DNA from 4 places in the Martelella sp. AMO21009 genome. Region 2 is predicted to be linked to each of the others. Evidence: riboswitches for the same ligand, from Rfam matches in the RefSeq annotation. Region 2 holds a riboswitch; each other region holds the start of a gene.
The links. A riboswitch is a leader RNA that binds a small molecule or an ion and turns the genes downstream of it on or off. The one in region 2 is predicted to bind thiamine pyrophosphate.

Region 1 (5,211 bases), on a different contig from region 2:
CATCGAGCTCGCCGACCGCGCGCTTTATGCCGCCAAGGTGGAGGGTCGCAATCAGGTGAAGGTCACCGGCTGAACGGCCGGTTTCGGGCGCAGCTCAGCCCTGCGCCACCGCCTCGATTGTGTCCATTCCTCCGACGACGGGTGCGAAATCGCTCCACACGCCCCGCGCCCCGGCGCGCCAGGCCTCCATGTCCTCCGGCTGAAGGAAAGTGGCGCCATTGGCCTTGGCAAGCGCCACGGACTGCGCCTCGTCCTCAACGATCAGCCGGTTGAAATAGAGCGCGGCCTCGGCCGAGATCGCGCCGAGCACGGCCTGTGTTTCGGGATCGAGACTGTTCCAGAAGCCGGCGGAAAAATAGAGCACCCCGGCGGCGCGGATATGGCGGGTTTCGGTCATGAACGGCACCACCTCATAGAGCTTGAACCCGGCATAGGCCGATTTCGTCAGGTCCATGGCATCCGCTACCCCGGTGGCGAGCGCGTTATAGGTTTCGGTGATCGGGATGCCGACCGGCGTCGCGCCATAGGCGCTCCAAAGGCGCGTGTGGAGCGGGGTGTTGATGACGCGGATGGTCTTGCCTTCCATCTCTCCGGGCCGCGTTATCGCCTCCTTGGCCAGCAGGTTGCGGGCCCCGTAATCAATAAAACCGCCGACGATGAACTGCTCTTGCGCAAGCCGGGCCGAGAGGTCGTCGCCGACCGGGCCGGTGACGACGTCGCGAAGATGCGCGGCATCGCGAAACAGGAAAGGCAGGTCGAGCAACTGCAATTGCGGCGTCCAGGCCGAAAGCGCCGAAATGGTGGAGAGGCTCGCCTGCACCGATCCGAGGCGAATATTCTCGGCCACCTGCTTTTCGCCGCCGAGCGCGCCATTGGTCACGATCCGGAAGCGGAACCGGCCCGGAAGCCGCTGTTCGACCGCATCGGCGAAGAAGCGCCAGACCATGGTTTCCGGCTTATCCTCGCCGAGGAGCGAGGCGATGACGACATCGCGCGTGGCGGCGCTGGCGGTTCGCAGATAGGCGGGCGCAGCAAGCACTGCGGCGGCCGCGGCGCCTGTTTTCAGGAGATGGCGACGGTTGAGCGTAGTCATGGCAGACAAACCTTTCATACGGGAACGGCAAAGAGGATGAGGACGAACAGGGCTGCGAGAAGCGCCAGAAGAAAAGGACACATCGCCCTGAACAGGCTTTCCGGCGGAAGGCCGGTGACGCCGCCGACCACGAAGGCCAGCATGCCGACCGGCGGCGTGAGCCCGCCGATCATCAGATTGACGACGAGGACGACGCCGAAACGGATCGAATCGATCCCGGCGGCAACGGCAACCGGCAGAAGCACAGGGCCAAGCAGCAGGATCGCCGCCCCGATATCCATCACCAGGCCCGCAATCAGCAGGATCCCATTGGCGAGCAGGAGAACGGCAACGGCGCTGCCCCCGAACAGGCCGGCGAGGTGGCGCACCAGACCGGCGATATCATCGATCGCGAGCAGGAAGGCGACGGGGGCCGCCGCGCCGATCAGGAGACCGATCGCCGCCGCCTCTGCCGCCGACTGGCGGAAGGCGGCGACAATGCTGGAACCGGAGCGGCGGGACGTTGCCGCCAGGATCAGCGTGTAAAGGGCGGCAAGGCCCGCCGCCTCCGTCGTCGTGACAATGCCCAGGCGAATGCCGAACACCACGATCAGACCGAGGCCGAAGGCCGGTAGGGCCGCGATCCCGGCCCGCCTGCGCATTTTGGCCGAAGCCGGCGGCGCGCCGCTCGCGGCCCCCATCGCGAGCCTTATGGCGACGGCGAGAAACGCCGCCATCAGAAGGCCGGCAAACAGCCCGCCGACAAGCAGCGCGCCGACGGAAAGATTGGTCGCCGTCGCCAGAATGAGAAAGGCGATTGAGGGCGGGATGACGTTGTCGAGAACCGAGGAGGCCGCGACAAGCGCGCCGGCGCGGGCGGGCGGATAGCCGTGGCGCACCAGTTCTGGATGGAAGGTCGAGGCGGCAAAGGCAGCATTGGCGACCGAGGAACCGGACGCGCCTGAGAAGAGAACCCCGGTCAACAGCGTCGTCTGCGCCAAGCCGCCACGATAATGACCGACGAGCGAGGCCGCGAACGCCACGAGTTTGCCGGCCGCTCCCGAGAGCTTCAGAAACGCGCCGGCAAGCAGAAAGAACGGGATCGCCAGCAGCAGGAATTTCGACATGCCGGCAACGGTATTGGCGATGATCGCCTGCTCCGTCTGCAACGCCCCGAAGGCGATCGCGCCATAGGATGACGCCAGAAACACATGGGCAAGCGGCGCGCCGGAAATGAGGCCGAGCGCGGCGGCCAGCGCGAGCGGCAGGCTGGCCGGCAGGGTGATATCGATCGCGAACCGGCCGACAGCCCAGTAAAGAAACCCGCCGAGCGCGAACCCGAAGATTAGCCGTGCGCCGTTCGACCGCTCCAGGCGGCGCAGGCAGAGCAGCACGAGCAGACCCAGCCCGCCCGCTGCGGGAAAGGCGAGGCGCACCCATTCCGGAACCCCGAGCGTTGGCGACATTCCGCCAAGCAAGGCGATCGCCTCACGGCCGCCGAGGCACAGGATCAGCCCCGCGACGACGCTGAAGCCATCGGCAACGACAGCGAGCAGGCCAGATGCCCGATCGGGCAGCAGCCGTGCAAGACCATCGAGCCGCATCGACAGCGGGCCCGAAAGGGTAAGCGGCAGGCCGGCCGAGATCAGCGCGATATTCAGCCAGATGCCCAGATCCTCCATGCCGACGACGCCGGTGTGGAAGACATAGCGCAACACGACGCCCGCCACGACGAGAGCGAGCATCGCCATCAGGATGACGGCGGCGAGCAGGCCGAGCGCGGCTTCCAGTGCCTCCGCAAACCGTCCGGCGGTGCTGCGGACCGCCGTCATGGGCATGGACGATGCCGTTCGCGGGCAACGCCTGTCTCAAAACAGCCGTTCGGACGGCTGGACCATCGGCGGCCCGCGCATGGCATTGGACGGCAAGACTTCATGATGCGATCCCCAGGATGTTGCAATCAAGGAGACCGGCGGAGAAGAGAAAGGTTATGGCAGAGCGGCCAGATTTTCCGTTCCTACGCCGGTATGACCCGGATCAGGTTCAAGGGTCCGGCTCACCGCCGTCTCAGCATCGCAGGATGCACCCCTCGGAATAGTCAGGTTTTGTCCGGCTTTTAGGGCGCTGTCAATGGCATGCCGGAAACGTGGCGTCTGGCGGCAACGCAAGACAACTTGCCAACGGGTTTTACCGAAGCCTTTGCAGCAGAGCCATGGACGGTTCGCCCGTGACATTCAGCCCGTTCTGCCGCTGATAGGCCGTGATCGCGGCGCGGGTCTGGTCGCCGAACACGCCGTCGATGGTGCCGGCATCGTAGCCCGCCGCCGAAAGCCGCGACTGCAGCTCCTTGCGCTGGTCGGCGCTGAAGCCGTAACTGTCATCGGGAAAACTGCCCCTGAGCGGGCCGGCGCCCGCGATCCGGTCGGCGAGATATCCCACGCCCAGCGCATAATTGGTGGAATTGTTGTAGCGCTTGATGACGTTGAAATTGTGCCCCACGACGAAGACCGGACCGCCCGCCTGCGGCTGTATCCTGGTGCCATCAACGGCAGCGCCGAGCGAGCCCTCCTCGCCGCCCCAGGGCTGACCTTTCCGCCAACCCGAGCGGGCAAGATAGTTCGCGGTGCTGGCAAGCGCATCGGTCGGGTCGGCCTCCCAGATATCGCGCCGCCCGTCACCGTTGAAATCGACGGCATAGCCGAGATAGGAGGTGGGGATGAACTGGGTGTGCCCCATGGCGCCGGCCCAGCTTCCGGTCATCCGTTCGGGCGTGATATCGCCGTTCTGCAGGATCCGCATCGCCCCGACCAACTGGCTTTCGAAGAAAGCACCGCGCCGCCCCTCGACGGCCAGCGTCGAAAGCGACGACACAACCGGAATGCTGCCGCGCCGTTCGCCGTACATGCTTTCCAGGCCCCAGATGGCGACAATCACATTGGCGTCGACGCCATAGGTCGCCTCGATCCGCTCCAGAACATCGCGGTAGCGGGCATAATTGGCGCGCCCCTTGGCGATCCGCTCATCGGAGCCGGCAATGGCCAGATAGTCTTCCAGCGTGCGCTTGAATTCCGTCTGGTTGCGGTCCTGCTCAATGACCCCCGGCGTGTATCCGGCATTGGCGAAGGCCGCCGTCAACGTGTCGTTGGAAATCCCGCGCGCCGCCGCCCGCTGCTTGAAGCCAGCCACCCACGCGTTCCACTCAGAATTGGCCACCGGCCGCATCGCCGGATCGGCGACGGAAGAAAAACTGCCAACCGAGCTGTTCGTGCACGCTGAAAGCGTCGCGGCAATCACCCCAAGAGAAAACACGCGTCGCGTCAGATACATACAGATAACCCCGCTCCATTCGTGCGCAAACCTAGCGCATCGGCCTCCTGACCGAAAGAGCACGCGCTTGCGTCTATTTTATGGAGATGCGAAAGCACAGCGGCGAAAGGTTTTCTCCGCTGTGCAACAGGGGCTGGCAAGGCGCTAGTCGTCGTCCGTATCGTAATACTTGTCGCCATAGTGGGCGGCATAGCCATAGCCATAGCCGTAATTATAGCCATAGCGCTTGAATCCGTTCGGATCGATCTGATTGAGGACCAACCCCTCGATCTTGCCTTCCTCGAAGGAACGGATCGCTTCTTCGACCTGGTGATGGTGGGTCGAATCCCATTTGACGACGAAGAGGATGGCATCGACGAACTGGCTCAGAACACGCGCATCGGGCACGATCAGCACCGGCGGCGCGTCGACGATGATGAAGTCGTACTTTGAACGAGCCTCGCGAAGCAGCTCATCCATCTTCCTGGATGAAAGAACATCGGCCGCATTTTTCGGCGAGCGTTCGCCAAAAAGAACATCGAGATCCAGCCCTTCGCTGTGGAAAACGGTTTCCTCCAGAGTCTGCTTGCCCGAAAGCACGGAGATCAGACCGGCGTCGGTTCTGGAATTGCCGAAATACTGCTGGAAGGTCAGTCGCCGCAGATCGCCTTCGATCAGAAGAACCTTCTTGCCCATGCTCACGAAATTGAGCGCCAGAGCGATACTGCTTGTCGTTTTACCCTCGCCGGGAATGGAAGACGAAAGCATGATCACCTGTGGCGGCTTGTCGAGATTGGCAAGCACAACCGACGTTCTGAGATTGCGTATCGCCT
Region 2 (5,211 bases):
GCTTGGCGCTGCAAACCGTTTAGAACGCCCCGAACGAAACCGGCGACGGGGCGGCTATGTCCGACAGCAAAGCGAAAACCGCGATAACCGACACCGATGCGCTGGTGGCGCGCGGGCTCGTGCCGGCGGATGCGGCGGGCGATATCGCGCGCGTTGCCGAAGATTTCCGCATCCGTATCCCGGCCCATATCCTGTCGGCGATCGACACGGTGGCCGCCGATGATCCGCTGGCGCGCCAGTTCGTGCCGGATCGCCGCGAGCTTGAAGCCTATGACGGCGAGATGGAGGACCCGATCGGCGACGGCGCGTTCGAGCGGGCAAAGGGCGTTACCCACCGCTATCCCGACCGGGTACTTCTGAAGCCGACACACGCCTGCCAGGTCTATTGCCGCTTCTGCTTCCGCCGTGAAACCGTGGGCGAGCCGGAAGCGGCGCTTGACCGGGACGAGCTTGCCGCAGCGCTCGACTATATCCGCGCGCATGACGACATCTGGGAGGTGATCCTGTCGGGCGGCGATCCGCTGGTTCTGTCCGACCGCCGGCTTTCCGCGTTGATGAAGGCGCTCGGCGAGATTGACCATGTCGCCGTCATCCGCATCCACACCCGCGCGCCGCTGGTCACGCCGGAGCGCATCAGCGACGGCCTTGTCGATGCACTGAAGCAAGCGGGCAAGACGGTCAATATCGTCGCTCACGTCAACCATCCGCGCGAGCTGACCGAGGCGGTGCGCGGCGGACTCGCACGCCTTGCCGATGGCGGCATTCCACTGTTTGCCCAGACGGTTCTGCTGAAGGGCATCAACGACGATGCCGAAACGCTGGCGACCCTGTTCAGGACGCTCCTCGCCAATAGGGTCAAGCCGTATTACCTCCACCATCTCGACAAGGCCAAGGGCGTCGCCCATTTCGCCGTGCCGATCGCGCGCGGCCAGGCGCTGATGCGGGCGCTGCAGGGCGCGATCTCCGGGCTCTGCCTGCCGACCTATGTGCTCGATATTCCGGGCGGAGCCGGCAAGGCGCCAATCGGCCCTTCCTATCTGGAGCAAACCGGAGAGGCCGAATACGACGTCACGGATTACCGGGGCGGAAAACATTCCTATTCCGACTGGCGGTGAGCGCCAGTCTGGCCCTGCCGGCTGCGTCATCTCCGTTTCGCCTCGCCCTCAGCGAAGGCCAGGGCGAGGATCGCTTCGTTTGGAGGGGTGGCGCTGCCGCCCTCACGCGCCGACGGTGCGCGCCTCGATTTCCTCCAGCGTAATGCCCTTGGTCTCTGGCGCCGCGGCGATCGCGTAGACGATGCCGACCACGCAGAAGAAGGTGAAGATCGCGAAGGTTCCGACAATGCCGATGCCCGCCAAAAGATCCGGAAACACCAGCGCCACCAGGAAGTTGAAGAACCAGTTGGCGACGGAGGCGAGCGCCATGCCGCGCGACCTGAGCCGCAGCGGAAACAGCTCCGCCATATAGAGCCAGGGCAACGGGCCGAGACTGACGGCGAAGAAGGCGATGAAGGCGAAGATGCCGATCATGGCAAGATAGGGCGTTGCCGCGACATCCATCATCGTCGCGCCGGTTACCAGCGCCATCGACGCTGCGGTGCCGATAAAGCCGAGGATCAAGAGCTTGCGCCGGCCCATGCTTTCCACCAGATACATCGCGACGACGGTCAGCGCGACATTGACGACGCCGATGCCGACGGTGGCCAGAAGATCGGTCGTGGTGCCGGAAAAGCCGGCATTTTTGAAGATTTCCGGGGCGTAGTAGATGATCGCGTTGATGCCGGAAAGCTGCTGCAGCACGAACACGATCATCGCGAAGCTCGTCACCGGCAGGATGCCGCGCTTCAGGAAGGTGCTCCAGGCCGGGGTCGCCTCCTCGTCCTTGGCACTCTCCTTGATCTCGGCGATGATCTCGTCGACCTCGGCGGGCGAGGATTCCGGCTGCAGCTTCGCGATGATATCGCGCGCCTTGTCGGCATTGGAATTCAGCGTCAGCCAGCGCGGTGTTTCCGGCGACAGCAGGATGCCGATCAGCGCCACGATCGACGGGAACACGCCGACGCCGATCATCCAGCGCCAGTCGCCCGAACCGCCAAAGGCCGCATCCGACATGTAGGACACCATGATGCCGATGGTGATCATCAACTGGAAGGCGGAGACGATGGTGCCGCGAATGCGCGCCGGCGCGACTTCCGCCAGAAACATCGGCGCGGTCATTGCCGAGGCGCCGATGCCGACGCCGATCAGAAGGCGGGCAAGTGTCAGAACATACTGGTTGAAGGCAAGCGCGGAAATCAGCGAACCGACCAGGAAGATCAGCGCGCCGAGGATCAGCATCGGCTTACGCCCGTAGCGATCGGTGGTGACCATGGCCAGCACGGTGCCCGCCACCGCGCCGAGCGGCACGGCCGAGGTGATGACGCCCTCCATGAAGGGCGAAACCGTGAAATCCTGCTTGATGAACGGCAGAGCGCCGGAAATCACGCCCTGGTCGAAACCGAAGAGCATGCCGAACAGCGCTGCCACAATGACGATGGCGATGAGCATGGGTTTTCCTCCGCTTGGGCGGCGGCTGCCGCCTTCCCCTCTTGTGACCCCGTTTTTGAACCGTCGCTGAAAACCGCAAACGGCCTTATACCAAAAGTTGAAAGTCGAAACGGCATCCGTTGTCAAATCCTTTTGGACCTTAGCGTTTATATTAGCGGCGTTCCCGACTTCGCCGCCGAGCCCCTTGACCGGCGCGCCGGCGCGCGGCATAGAAGACGCATCCGAGGGGTGTGTCCGTGACACTGAGATGGCCGATGGCCGAACCCTTGAACCTGATCCGGGTTATGCCGGCGTAGGAACGGAGTTTGGTCTTGAGCGACACGCCCAGAAAATCAGCCTCTATTGACGCCTCCGCTGCCCGGTTTAGCCGGGGAGAGCGGGATTGAAGCGTACTCTCTCAGCGGCACTCACCTTTTTCGCAATCGTGTCCGGGCTTCTTGTGCTCTGGCAGGCGATCATCGTTTTCGGCGAGCTGCCGCGCTATATCCTGCCGCCGCCGCTTGCCGTGCTGGCAAAATTCCAGACCGCCCATGCGATGCTGCTCAGGGAAGCTCTGGTGACGCTCAGGGAAATCCTGGCGGGCTTTGCCATGGGCGCGATCTTCGGCGCGTCGGCGGCGATTTTCATTGCCGCCTTTCCCCGCATCGGACGGTTCATCTGGCCTGTTCTGGTAGTTCTGCAATCCTTTCCCGTGTTCGTGATCGCGCCGATGCTGGTTCTGTGGTTCGGCTTCGGCATCGCCTCCAAGGTGGTGATGACGACGATCATCGTTTTCTTCCCCGTCGCCTCCAGCTTCGCCGACGGGTTGAGGCGCACCGATCCGGAAATCGTGGCTGCGGCCCTGCTCGATGGCGCGGACCATTTCGAGATGCTACGCGATATCCGTCTGCCGCTGGCGATGCCGCATCTGTTCTCCGGCCTCCGCATTGCCGCCCCCCTCGCCCCGCTCGGCGCGGTGGTCGGCGAATGGGTTGGGTCTGCCGGCGGGCTCGGCTTTCTCATGGTCCAGGCCAACGCCCGCATGCAGAGCGACACCGTGTTCGCCGCCATGCTGATCCTTGCGCTCGAGGCCGTGCTGTTTCGAAAGGCGGTGGATCTCGCCGCTCCCTTCTTCACCCGCTGGTCGCATGAGGATTGAGCGGCCGGCTCAGATAAACAGGAGAATGACATGCTGAAGAAACTCGCATTCGTCGCCGCTCTTGCCCTGGCTCCCGGGCTGGCGAGCGCCGCCGACAAACTCGACGTGATCCTCGAATGGTATGTGAACCCCGACCACGGGCCGCTGGTGGTAGCCCAGGAGAACGGCTATTTCGCCGACGAAGGCCTCGATGTGGAACTGCTGCCGCCATCAGACCCGTCCATGGTGCCGCGCATGGTGGCGACCGGCAAGGTCGATATCGGCATCCACTACCAGCCCAATCTTTATCTCGACCACGAGGCCGGCATCGATATCGTCCGCTTCGGCACGCTGGTCTCGACGCCCCTCAACACGCTGACGGTACTGAAAGACGGACCGATCAAATCCGTCGCCGACCTGAAGGGCAAGAAGATCGGCTTTTCGGTGGCAGGCATCGAGGATGCGGTGGTGGCCACGATGCTGGAGAACGCGGGCCTCTCCAGGGACGACATCACGCTCATCAATGTCAACTTCGCGCTCACCCAGTCGCTGCTGTCAGGCCAGGTTGACGCGACCATCGGCTCGTTCCGCAACATCGAACTGCCGCAGATGCGCATCGCCGGCCACGAGGGCAAGGCCTTCTTCCCGGAAGAGCATGGCGTGCCGGTCTATGATGAGCTGATTTACGTGACCCGCAGCGACATGCTTGACGATGATCGCTTGCCGCGCTTCCTCGAAGCTGTGGAAAAGGCGACGGTCTTCATCGTCAACCATCCGGAGGAAGCATGGGTGAGCTTTGCCAAGGCCTATCCCGATCTCGACGACGAACTGAACCGTCAGGCCTTCGCCGAATCCGTCGTCCGCTTCGCCAAGCGCCCCGGCGCCTCCGATGCCGCACGCTACGAGCGTTTCGGCGCATTCATGGCGGAAAACGGGCTGATCTCCGAAGCGCCGCCGGTCGATACAATCTCGGTCTCACTGTCGCAGGAATAACAGACCGGCCTTAAATCGCCACAAAAGCACATTATAAAGAATTGAAAGAGGCGGCGCGCATGCCGCCTCGCTGTTTCGGTCTTTTGTGACGACAATTGCGGCGATACCGCCATCCAAAGACCGATCTCTATCCCTTCACGACAGGAGATCGGATCATGAAACTTGCCGGCCTTGTGCTGGTGGTGGTCGGGCTTGCGGGCCTCACCATCCGCATCTTGCTCTATCAATATCCCGACGTCGCGGGCACCATCGAGGGCAGTCTCCTGACCCCGCTCTCCCACCTCGTCCTGGCCGCCGGCGCCGCGCTGCTCGCGCTCCACCTGCTCTACCGGGTGCTGCGCCACGTCATGCATTTTTGAAATCGGCTAAATCCGCTTGCCCGCCCGCTCATTGAGCGTGGTTTCAACAAAAGCGGCGACATCGCGGTCGGCGGGATAGAATTCGAGATAGCGCCGCCAGACCGCAACCGCGGCCTCCTGCCGCCCGGTCCTGTCGAGGATGGTCGCCATCAGGCCGAGCGCGCCGAAGTCGCGCGGCTCCAAGGACAGCGATGTG
Region 3 (5,211 bases), on a different contig from region 2:
AACCCAGGAACGAGATCAGCTCGTCGGAGACCTCCGACCGGTTCAGCGGATAGTTGATCCGGAAGCCCGCGACCCCTGGCAGCTTGACGCCGTGGAACTGCTCGACGTCCAGCGGCGCGCGGTAGATGAAGTCATCGCCGGTGAATTCGAGCTTCTGCGCAACGCCGTCGGCGACCTCGTAGATATCAACCGGCGTCTTGAACAGCCAGCCGAGCGCGAAGGCCTGAAGCTGAAAATCGGACTGGTCGCGCCAGATCGCCTTGTTGGGATCGTAGCGGATCGCGCGGTAATCATCATATTGAAGGTCCCGGAACGGTTCGGGGACCTCCTGAGAGGGCTCCTCGTAAGCCTCCCCGGCCTTGGCCTTCATCTGTTCGGTAAGCGTGTCGAAATTGAACGCGTCAGGAGGCGGCGCTGACGCCTCGACCGTTGCGTTGGCTTCCGGCATCTTTCCCGGCTCGACCGCCTGCTGCGCGAAGGCCTTGCCGCCCACCCCCGAAAGAGCGAGCGCGCCGACCGCGGTCTGGGCCAGAAAGGTTCGTCTCTTCATGCGTAAATCCCGTTGGCTTTAAATGGATAGATAAAATGAAATGGTGCAGAGCAGCATACTCATTCCCTTCGCCCGCCGGAAGCGCGCAGGCGCGGTTGCGCGAATGCCCGGCGCCAGACGGGCGCGGACGAGTCACAAACGAGGCAGGCCCGTTTCGGTTCCATCGCTGAAGAAGAATATTTTCGATCGATAAAATAGACGTTCCGGGAATCCGGCATGAGGATGGCTCACCAAAAAGGGCTGACACACACTTTTGCGTACCAGCCCATTATTAGCAAAGCCATTCAGCCAAAGAATGGCAAAATCATGGCAATGTGCCACCTTCGCGCCGCAATATTTTCACATAGTCGGAAAACCCGTGCGGCAGGCCCTGATCAGGCGGCCTTCACGATCTCGACCAGTTCCACCGCAAAATTCAAATCCTGGCCCGCGAGCGGATGATTGGCGTCAACGGTGACTTCCTGTTCCTCGACCTTGGTCACGATCAGCGGCACGGTCTGGCCATCTGGCGTGCGCGCCTGAAGCTGCATGCCGGGGGCAACTTCCACTTCCTGCGGCATGGCGGAGCGCGGCACGACCTGCACCTTCTGCGGGTCATGGGGGCCATAGGCTTCGCTGGAATCGACCTTCACGTCGCGGCTGTCGCCAACATTCATGCCGGCGATCTCGCGGTCGAGGCCGGGAATGATCTGGCCGGCGCCGACGGTGAATTCCAGCGGCTCGCGGCCATCGGAACTGTCGAAGGTCGAACCGTCATTAAGGGTTCCGGTGTAGTGAATACGAACGGTATCGCCCGCTTTTGCTTCTGTCATCTCGTGTGCTCCTTCCTTGAAACACTGCACGCTGGCCGAGATCGGCCGCGCCGTTTTCGGTTTTCCAGAGTGCTTTCGCCCCTGAAGGATGAGCCGACACACTTTATTTCGCATGACGACCGACTTTTCGTCCGGCGCGCCGGACAAGCCCTTTACCTAATGCTTCCGGGCCGTTTTTTCAAATCGCGCGCCACTTGAAATGCCGGGACCGCCGCGATAGGTGTTTGGTCAGCTCTAACGGGGTGCGATTTTCGCTGAGAGGCTTTGAGCCAACCCGAAGAACCTGATCCGGCTAGCACCGGCGGAGGGATTAGACGCGCAGGACGCCGTTTTCCCCTCAGTTACCGAACACAAGGAGGCGTCATGACCTATCGCACGACCATCGCCATTCTCGCGCTTGCGGCCCTTCCGGCGCTGCCGGCGGGCGCTCAGGAGAACAAGGTCCTCACCGTCTATACCTATGAAAGTTTCGATGCCGAATGGGGCCCGGGGCCGGTGGTGAAGGACGCCTTCGAGAAGACCTGCGACTGCACGCTGAAATTCGTCAGCGTCGAGGACGGCGTTGCGCTCCTCAACCGGCTGAAGCTCGAAGGCCAGTCGAGCCCGGCCGATATCGTTCTCGGCCTCGACAACAACCTCATCCACGAGGCGAAGGAAACCAGCTTCTTCGCCAAATCCGGCGTCTCGACCGAGGCGGCCGATATTCCTGGCGGCTTTTCCGATGATATCTTCGTGCCCTTCGATTACGGCTGGTTCGACATCGTCTACGACACCGAAAGCATCGACAACCCGCCGACAACGCTCGACGAACTGGTGAACGGCCCCGCCGACCAGAAACTGGTGATCGAGGATCCGCGCACCTCCACGCCGGGCCTCGGCATGCTGCTGTGGATGAAATCGGTCTATGGCGATGACGCCGCCGCCCAATGGGAAAAACTCTCCGACCGTATCCTGACGGTCGCGCCGGGCTGGTCGGAGGCCTACGGGCTGTTCACCAGCGGCGAGGCGCCTATGGTGCTGTCCTACACCACATCGCCGGCCTATCACGAGATCGAGGAGGGGAGCGACCGCTACAGGGCGATCGATTTCAAGGACGGGCTTTACATCCAGATCGAGGTCGCCGGCATGACGACGATGGCCGATGATCCCGACCTTGCAAGGTCCTTCCTCGAATTCATCCTGACCCCCGGCTTCCAGGACGCGATCCCGACCCATAACTGGATGATGCCGGCGGCCGCGACCAGCGAGCCGCTGCCCGCCGCCTTCGAAAACGCCGTGAAGCCGCAAAAGACCCTGCAATTTGCCCCCGACGTCGTCGCTGAAAACCGCCAGAAATGGATCGACGAATGGCTGAACGCCATGAGCGCGCGGTGAGAGCGATAGGTCCGGCGGTGAGGCGAGGGCGCGAGGCTACCTCGCCTCTGGCGCAGTGCGGCGAACCGCGCCGCAGAGCCCCCCAATCTTCTCGCCCCGGAGGGGAGAGATGTCGCGACAGCGACAGTGAGGGGGCAGTCTATCACCGCGAACGCCCTCACGTTTTGAGATGCCGCGCCACCCTCACTGCCCCTTTCGGGGCATCTCTCCCGCCAGCGGGAGAGAGTATTGGGAGCAAGGTGCCGCGCCCCGAAGCAACAGACCCGCTCCTTTATAGGCGAGGTGGTGGGCTGGCTGAGCGGTGGGTGCGTGACATTGCCTCACCTCCAGCATACTGCGGCGAACCATGCCGCATAGCCCCCAAACCTTCTCGCCCCGGAGGGGAGAGATGTCGCGACAGCGACAGTGAGGGGGGAGCCTATCACCGCGACCGCTCTCACAATTTGAAATGCCCCGCCACCCTCACTGCCCCTTTCGGGGCATCTCTCCCGCCAGCGGGAGAGAATATTGGGAGCAAGACGCCGCACCTGCATGCAACAGACCCACTCCTTTATAGCCGAGGCCGTGGGCTGGCTCCACGGCGGCTCGCCGCTTTCCCATCCAGACGCCGCCGGGCCCACCCGCCCGCCTGCGCCTGAGCGAGAGGGCCGCCCCGTGCTGATGTCCTCCTCCGAACGCCGCCGCAGCTATGGCTACGGCATCGCAGCCCTCGCCGGCGTGATCGGCTTTATCGCCATCGCCATTGTCGCGCTCTCCGGCTTCGGACGGCTGCAGGCTTCTATCGCGGTGTTCGACGAGCCCTATGTCTGGCGCATCCTGCGTTTCACGCTGTGGCAGGCCACGCTGTCGACGCTGATTTCGGTGGCGCTGGCCATTCCGGTCGCGCTGGCGTTGGCGCGGCGGCCGCATTTTCCGGGCCGGCTCTGGATCGTGCGGCTGATGGCGGTGCCGCTCGGCCTGCCGGTGCTGATCGGCGCGCTGGGACTGATCGGCATCTGGGGCCGGCAGGGGATATTCAACGATCTGCTGACGCTGGCGGGCCTCGGCCGGCCGCTCCAGATCTACGGCCTGCAGGGCATTCTGCTGGCCCATGTCTATTTCAACCTGCCGCTCGCCGCCCGCCTGTTTCTGGCGGGGCTGGAGCGGGTGCCGCAGGAATATTTCAAATCGGCGGCGATGCTCGCCATGCCCGGCCGCGCGGTGTTCCGCTTTGTCGAATGGCCGGTGATCGCGCCGCTGATCGCCGGCGTCGCCGGGCTGATCTTCATGCTGTGCGCCACCTCGTTCACGCTGGTGCTCATTCTCGGCGGTGGACCGGCGGCGACCACGATCGAGGTCGCGATCTATCAGGCGCTGCGCTTCGATTTCAATCCCGCCCGCGCCGTCGCCCTTGCAGGCATGCAGATCGCGCTGACCGGCCTGGTGCTGATCGCGCTCGCCTTTCTGCCCAAGGCCGACGATCCCGGCACCAGCGCCGACACCGCCATTGCCCGCCCGGATGGCGCGGGCCGGTTCAAGGCGCTGGCCGACGCCGGCATCATCGCGCTGTTCACGGTTGCCCTCGCGCTCCCGCTCGCCATGATCGTCATCAAGGGCATCGAGGCCGACCTCATCAAGCTGCTCGGCGAACGGATTTTTCTGCGGGCGACGGCGACCAGTCTTGCGATAGCGCTTGGCGCGGCGCTGCTCTCGCTTCTCGTGGCGCTCGCCTTCATTGCCGCGACCGGCGCGGTGGCTGCGGCAAAACGTCCGAGCGCTGTCGAGAAGGGTTTCAGCGCAACGATGGCGGCGATGGGATCGCTGGTTCTGCTGGTGCCGCCGATCGTGCTGGGCACCGGCTGGTTCCTGCTCTTGCGCCCCTTCGGGCTGACCGATGCGGCCGCGCCGCTGGTGGTTGCCGGCATCAACGCGCTGATGGCGTTGCCCTTCGTGCTGCGGGTGCTGCAGCCGGCAATCGCGGTTCACCGGGCGCGCACCGCGCGGCTTGCGGCAAGTCTCGGTCTTTCCGGTTTCTCTCGGCTGCGCATTGTCGATTGGCCGGGGCTCAAACGTCCGCTTCTGACCGCGCTGTCCTTCGCCATGGCGCTGTCGCTCGGCGATCTCGGCGCCGTGGCGCTGTTCGGCGGCGATGATCTCACCACGCTGCCCTGGCTGCTCTACAGCCGGCTCGGCAGTTACCGCACGGCGGATGCCAACGGGCTCGCGCTGATCCTCGGCGCGATCTGCCTTATCCTGATGGTCGTCGGCACCCGCCGGCAGGCCGCGCGATGAAAGGGAAAGCAACCATGCCCGTCGATATCACGCTTGACGATGTTGCCCTGAGGCTCGGCGACAAGGATTTCCGCTTCGACGGCCAGATCGAGGGCGCGAAGGTGAGCGCGGTGACCGGCCGCTCCGGCTCCGGCAAGACGACGCTGCTCAACCTGATCGCCGGTTTCGAAAAGCCCGACAGCGGCGAAATCCTTATTGCCGGCG
Region 4 (5,211 bases), on a different contig from region 2:
CCAGAACATCTTCGCGCCATTATGCGGATCGGCGGCCTGCAAATCCTGATAGTCCGCCGGGTCGAGCTTCGGCGGGGTGAAGGCAACCACAAAGGCCGCCCCCATGAACAGGGCGGCGACAGCCAATACGATGATCGTCAGCTTTTTCACGCCGGGTCTCCCTGTTCCCGAATTTCAACAAAAAACAGCAGTTCCGGGCAAACGGGGAACCGCTCCAACGCCCGGAACTGCGACAAGACAATGAGAGGGCTCTATTTGTCGACGCGGTAGAGCTTGTGGCAGGCCGCGCAACTGGCGCCCAGCGTCTTCATGGCAGCTCCAACGGCGGCCTGATCGGCCGGCAGGTCGGCCAGCAAAGCGTCGGCGTCATCGGCGAGTTTTTGCGCATGGGCCTCGAAGTCGTCCATGTTTTCCCAGATCGCCGGGCTTGCCTCGGTGCCGTTTCCGGTTTTCGAATCATCCGGGAAATGAGTCGTGAAATCGGTGATGTTGGTGGAAATATCGGAGAGCGCGCCCTGAACCACGATCGGGTCGTAGGCGTTTTCGCCCTTGGCGATCGCGCCGAGCTGGCCCATGGCCTTGCCGATCGCCTTCATGTCGTCCTGGCGCAGCATCTGCGGTCCATCCTCTGCGACCGCAAAACCCGCGCTGAGACAGAGCGCGACAGCGCCGGCGATCATAAATCCGTTTTTCATCCAAAGCCTCCTTCGTTGCTCAGGCAGCAGTATACGCAGCCTCTGTTTGGAAGCTAGGGGCAGGATTAGCGTAGAAAAGATGAACGGCGGCTGACTGCGGGTCGACGGCATCACGTTTTGGTGACTTCGCCCCACAGCGCATGGAAATGATGGGTCGGCCCATGGCCGGAGCCGACATGGAGGCTGTCCGAGGCCGCGATCGCGGCGACGACATAGCGTTTGGCATTCGCAACCGCTTCCGAAAGCGGAACGCCCTTGCCGATCTCGGCCGCGATCGCGCTTGAAAGCGTGCAGCCGGTGCCGTGGGTGTTGGCGGTATCGATGCGCGCGCCCTCCAGCCATTCATGGCCATTGGCGGTGACCAGCAGATCCGGGCTTTCCGATCCCTCCAGATGGCCGCCCTTCAGCAGCACCGCCTGCGCGCCGAGGCCTCTCAGCGCGGTCGCCTGCTCGATCATCTGATCGCGGGTGGTAGCCGTATCGGCATCGAGCAGGGCGGCGGCCTCGGGCAGGTTTGGCGTCAGCACGGCGGCAAGCGGTATAAGGTGCTCCTTCAGCGCCTCGATGGCATCTTCCGGCAGCAGCCGGTGGCCGCCCTTGGCGACCATGACCGGATCGAGCACGACCGGCACCTCCACATGGTGGCGCAGGCTGTCGGCGATGGTGACGGCGATATTGGCGTTGACGACCATGCCGATCTTGATCGCGTCGACCTTCACGTCATCGAAGATCGCGGCGATCTGTTCGGCGACGAAGGCCGAGGGAACCTCGTGCACGCCGGTGACGCCGCGCGTGTTCTGCGCCGTCAGCCCGGTGAGCGCGGCCATGCCGTATGTACCAAGCGCGGAAAAGGTCTTGAGGTCGGCCTGAATGCCGGCGCCGCCCGAGGGATCGGAACCGGCGATCGAGAGGATGTTTGCGATCATTGCTTCGCCTTCCGGATGGCTTCGGCAAGATCCGCCGTCGCCTGATATGGGTCGGGCTGGCCGCAAATGGCCGAAACGACGGCGATCCCGTCGGCCCCGCTTTTGAATGTGGACGCCACATGCTCCCCTTTCAACCCGCCGATGGCAACCGCGGGCAATCCGCAAAGGTCGATCATCGAGGAAAGGCCGGCAAAACCCACCGGCAGCGCATGGTCGGATTTCGTGCTGGTGGCGAACACCGGCCCGGCGCCGATATAGTCGATGCCGGTGGGATCGAAGGCGCGCGCGACGTCGAGGCCATTGACGGAAACGCCGAGAATCTTGTCGTCGCCGATCATTTCCCGCACCTCCCGCGGATGGGCATCCTCCTGGCCGACATGAACGCCGTCGGCATCGATCGCGATGGCGGCCTCGACGTCGTCATTGATGATCAGGCGGAACGGCGTTCCGGCCGTGACCTGTTTCAGCGCGAGGCCCATATCGATGCGCTCGCGGGTCGTGGCGTGCTTCATGCGGAGTTGCACCATGGTCGCCCCGCCGGCAATGGCATCCCTGGTGGTGGCGACCATGCCATAGTCGCCGCAAAGGTCCGGGTCGAGAACGAGATAGAGGGAAAGGTCGAATTTCATGGCCATTCAATCTCCGCTTCAAGGTCAAGCGCTTCGGGTGTCACGGCGGCAAGCGCATCGAGGAAATGGACCTGAAACGAGCCGGGGCCTTCCGCCTTTCGATGCGCGCGGCTGCCGGCCACCGCGTAATGGGCAAGCGCCGCGACCGTGGCCCCGAAGGCGTCGTCGCGCCATGCGCCGGCATAGCCGCCGACAAGCGCCGTCAGCGCGCAGCCGAGCGCCGTCACCCGCGGCATCAGCGCCGAGCCGCCGCCGATGCGGGCGACGCGGCTTCCATCGGTCACAAAATCGCGTTCGCCGGTGACGGCCACGACCATGTTGCGTTCGCGGGCGAGCGCCTTCGCCGTCTCTTCAGCGGCGGCGACGCTGTCGCCGGCATCGACGCCCTTGCCGGCGCTGGTGGCGCCGGAGAAGGCGAGGATTTCGGAAGCATTGCCGCGCAGGATCGTGGGGCTGAGGTCGAGAATTTCGCGTGCGGCCCTGGCTCTGAAGCCGGTGGCGAAATGGGCGACGGGATCAAATACCCAGGGCGTTTGCTTGCCATTCGCCGTCTCGATCGCCGCCTTCATGCCGGCAAGCCATTCGGGCGAAAGCGTGCCGATATTGATGGTGACGGCGGACGCGATGCCGGCGAATTCACCGGCTTCTTCCTTGGCGTGGACCATGGCCGGGGAAGCGCCGGCGGCAAGCAGCACATTGGCCGCGATGTTCATCGCCACATAATTGGTGATGCATTGGGTAAGCGGCGCGTCCGCGCGCATCTTTTGAAGAATGGGGGCGATATCCGCCATCAGCTTCCTCCTTGTTCGTCGCGGAGGAACTCGGGAGCCGAAGCGAAAACCCGAGTGACTCCCTCCGCCGGCATGATCCGGATCAGGTTCCAAGGGTACATCTCAGCCCGCTGTCACGGACGCCCCTGTCGCTCTAGTGGCGTTGTTATAACAGAAAAAGTCGCTTCGGAAAGAGGCGGCGTTACTCCGGTGCAGGATCGCGCCACGCGGTGTCGCCACAGGGCCCGGTGGTCGCCAGAACGGATGCAAGATCGCGATCTTTGACCGCCTGCTCGACGAAACGCTTCCGCTCGGGTGAAAGCTGGGCGGCGAGATTGTCCTGGTTCCAGGCGCGATGCCAGTAGATGAATTCTTCATCGAAGAGGCGCTGCTCGTCGGCCGTCTGCGTGCCCGTAAGGCTTGCACGGAGATAGTAGAGGACGTCCGGGTTCAAAGGAGTCAGGCCCTCGCCATCATCGGTGATGAGAAATGAGAGAAGGGCCGCCTCGCTGCCTCTTTTCGCCGCGTCTTGCAGGCGCTCCATCAGTCCAGCGAATTCGACTTCGCCCTCCGTCTCCGGGTTACGGGAAAAACGGCCGCAATAGATAAGGTCGCTGTCAATGCGTAGCTCGCCTGCCAGCTGGAACATAGCCATGACATATGGCAGGGTCATGCAGGTATTGAGGTCGTCGAAAGCACTGTCTGTCTGGATGTATTCGCGCCAGAGTTCATAGCGCGCCTCTTCTGTTCCCGCCTCTGCGAATGCCGGATAGCGTCTTTCATAGATTTCGTAGTGCCCGCGCAGATAATCACCGCAATCGGGAATGCGGGGATTGTAGTCGAGTTCGGTGGTCGCGAATTCCCATTCCTCGAACGTCATTTCCGGTCTTGTCGGCTGCGGATGCGTTTCGAACAACCATGCAGAGGCTTCACAGGCGAATACGCTGCACGCCGCGAAGGCCATCAACAATCGAATCATAATACCCACCGGTTCCTGCGGGACACCCGTAAAAGTAGTGACAGGTTAACACTGGTAACCAAATGTAGAAAGACGTGGAGCAACCGCAGAAACACGTGACCTCCGCGCACTCAGGACGCGGAGGTCACGTTTATATATTACTTCATCGTCGGCATCGAGAATTCGGCGCCGGCGCGGATGCCCTTGGGCCAGCGCTGGGTGATGGTCTTGAGGCGGGTGTAGAAGCGCACGCCTTCCGGGCCATGCATGTGGTGGTCGCCAAACAGCGAGGCCTTCCAGCCGCCGAAGGAGTGGAACGCCATCGGAACCGGGATCGGCACGTTGACGCCGACCATGCCGACTCTGATCTTGTGAGCGAATTCGCGGGCGGCGTCACCATCGCGGGTGAAGATCGCCGTGCCGTTGCCGAATTCGTGGTCGTTTATCCACTCTGCGGCCTCATCGTAGCTCTTCGCGCGGGCGACGGAGAGGACCGGGCCGAAAATCTCTTCCTTGTAGATCTTCATGTCGGTGGTGACCTTGTCGAACAGGGTCGCGCCGACGAAATAGCCGTTCTCGTAGCCCTGCAGCTTCAGATCGCGACCGTCGACCACCAGTTCGGCGCCTTCTTCCACGCCCGAGTTGATGTAGCCGGTCACGCGCTCGAGTGCGGCCGCCGTCACCAGCGGGCCCATATCGGCTTCCGGATCTGTGCCGGGGCCGACCTTCAGCGCTGCGATGCGGGGCTTCAGCTTGTCGATAAGCTTGTCCGCCGTCTCGTCGCCCACAGGTACGGCGACCGAAATCGCCATGCAGCGCTCGCCGGCGGAACCGAAGGCGGCGCCCATCAGGGCATCGGCGGCCTGGTCCATGTCGGCATCGGGCATGACGATCATGTGGTTCTTGGCGCCGCCCAGCGCCTGGCAGCGTTTGCCGTTGGCGGTTGCGGTGGTGTAGATGTAGCGCGCGATCGGGGTCGAGCCGACGAAGGAGACGGCCTCGATATCCGGGTCGTTCAGGAGCGCATCCACGGCTTCCTTGTCGCCCTGGACGACGTTGAAGACGCCATCGGGGAGGCCCGCTTCCTTCAGCCATGCGGCAATCAACAGAGAGGCGGAGGGGTCGCGCTCGGACGGCTTCAGCACGAAGCAGTTGCCGGCGGCAAGCGCGATCGGGAACATCCACATCGGCACCATGGCCGGGAAGTTGAACGGCGTGATGCCGGCGACGACG

Region 1: it holds a riboswitch for thiamine pyrophosphate, as region 2 does, so the genes downstream of both, V6766_RS22205 (TRAP transporter large permease) here and V6766_RS19400 (ABC transporter permease) in region 2, are expected to answer to the same signal.
Region 3: it holds a riboswitch for thiamine pyrophosphate, as region 2 does, so the genes downstream of both, thiB (thiamine ABC transporter substrate binding subunit) here and V6766_RS19400 (ABC transporter permease) in region 2, are expected to answer to the same signal.
Region 4: it holds a riboswitch for thiamine pyrophosphate, as region 2 does, so the genes downstream of both, thiM (hydroxyethylthiazole kinase) here and V6766_RS19400 (ABC transporter permease) in region 2, are expected to answer to the same signal.

The regions. Positions count from the first base shown of each region.
Region 1 is NZ_JBAKFR010000034.1:31,996-37,206, forward strand. It holds gene V6766_RS22195 (diguanylate cyclase) at 1-73, shown strand, start outside; gene V6766_RS22200 (TRAP transporter substrate-binding protein) at 95-1,093, opposite strand; gene V6766_RS22205 (TRAP transporter large permease) at 1,108-2,904, opposite strand; TPP riboswitch at 3,070-3,172, opposite strand; gene V6766_RS22210 (lytic murein transglycosylase) at 3,260-4,258, opposite strand; gene V6766_RS22215 (GumC family protein) at 4,544-5,211, opposite strand, start outside.
Region 2 is NZ_JBAKFR010000023.1:5,488-10,698, reverse strand. It holds gene V6766_RS19410 (lysine-2,3-aminomutase-like protein) at 57-1,115, shown strand; gene V6766_RS19405 (sugar porter family MFS transporter) at 1,218-2,546, opposite strand; TPP riboswitch at 2,761-2,862, shown strand; gene V6766_RS19400 (ABC transporter permease) at 2,929-3,684, shown strand; gene V6766_RS19395 (ABC transporter substrate-binding protein) at 3,715-4,656, shown strand; gene V6766_RS19390 (hypothetical protein) at 4,812-5,015, shown strand; gene V6766_RS19385 (hypothetical protein) at 5,022-5,211, opposite strand, start outside.
Region 3 is NZ_JBAKFR010000002.1:110,546-115,756, forward strand. It holds gene V6766_RS02720 (glucan biosynthesis protein) at 1-550, opposite strand, end outside; gene V6766_RS02725 (FKBP-type peptidyl-prolyl cis-trans isomerase) at 925-1,362, opposite strand; TPP riboswitch at 1,591-1,689, shown strand; gene thiB (thiamine ABC transporter substrate binding subunit) at 1,726-2,736, shown strand; gene thiP (thiamine/thiamine pyrophosphate ABC transporter permease) at 3,397-5,007, shown strand; gene V6766_RS02740 (thiamine ABC transporter ATP-binding protein) at 5,022-5,211, shown strand, end outside.
Region 4 is NZ_JBAKFR010000003.1:70,295-75,505, reverse strand. It holds gene V6766_RS04655 (c-type cytochrome) at 1-105, opposite strand, end outside; gene V6766_RS04650 (c-type cytochrome) at 252-695, opposite strand; gene thiD (bifunctional hydroxymethylpyrimidine kinase/phosphomethylpyrimidine kinase) at 806-1,621, opposite strand; gene thiE (thiamine phosphate synthase) at 1,618-2,256, opposite strand; gene thiM (hydroxyethylthiazole kinase) at 2,247-3,041, opposite strand; TPP riboswitch at 3,084-3,178, opposite strand; gene V6766_RS04630 (hypothetical protein) at 3,223-3,984, opposite strand; gene V6766_RS04625 (CoA-acylating methylmalonate-semialdehyde dehydrogenase) at 4,137-5,211, opposite strand, start outside.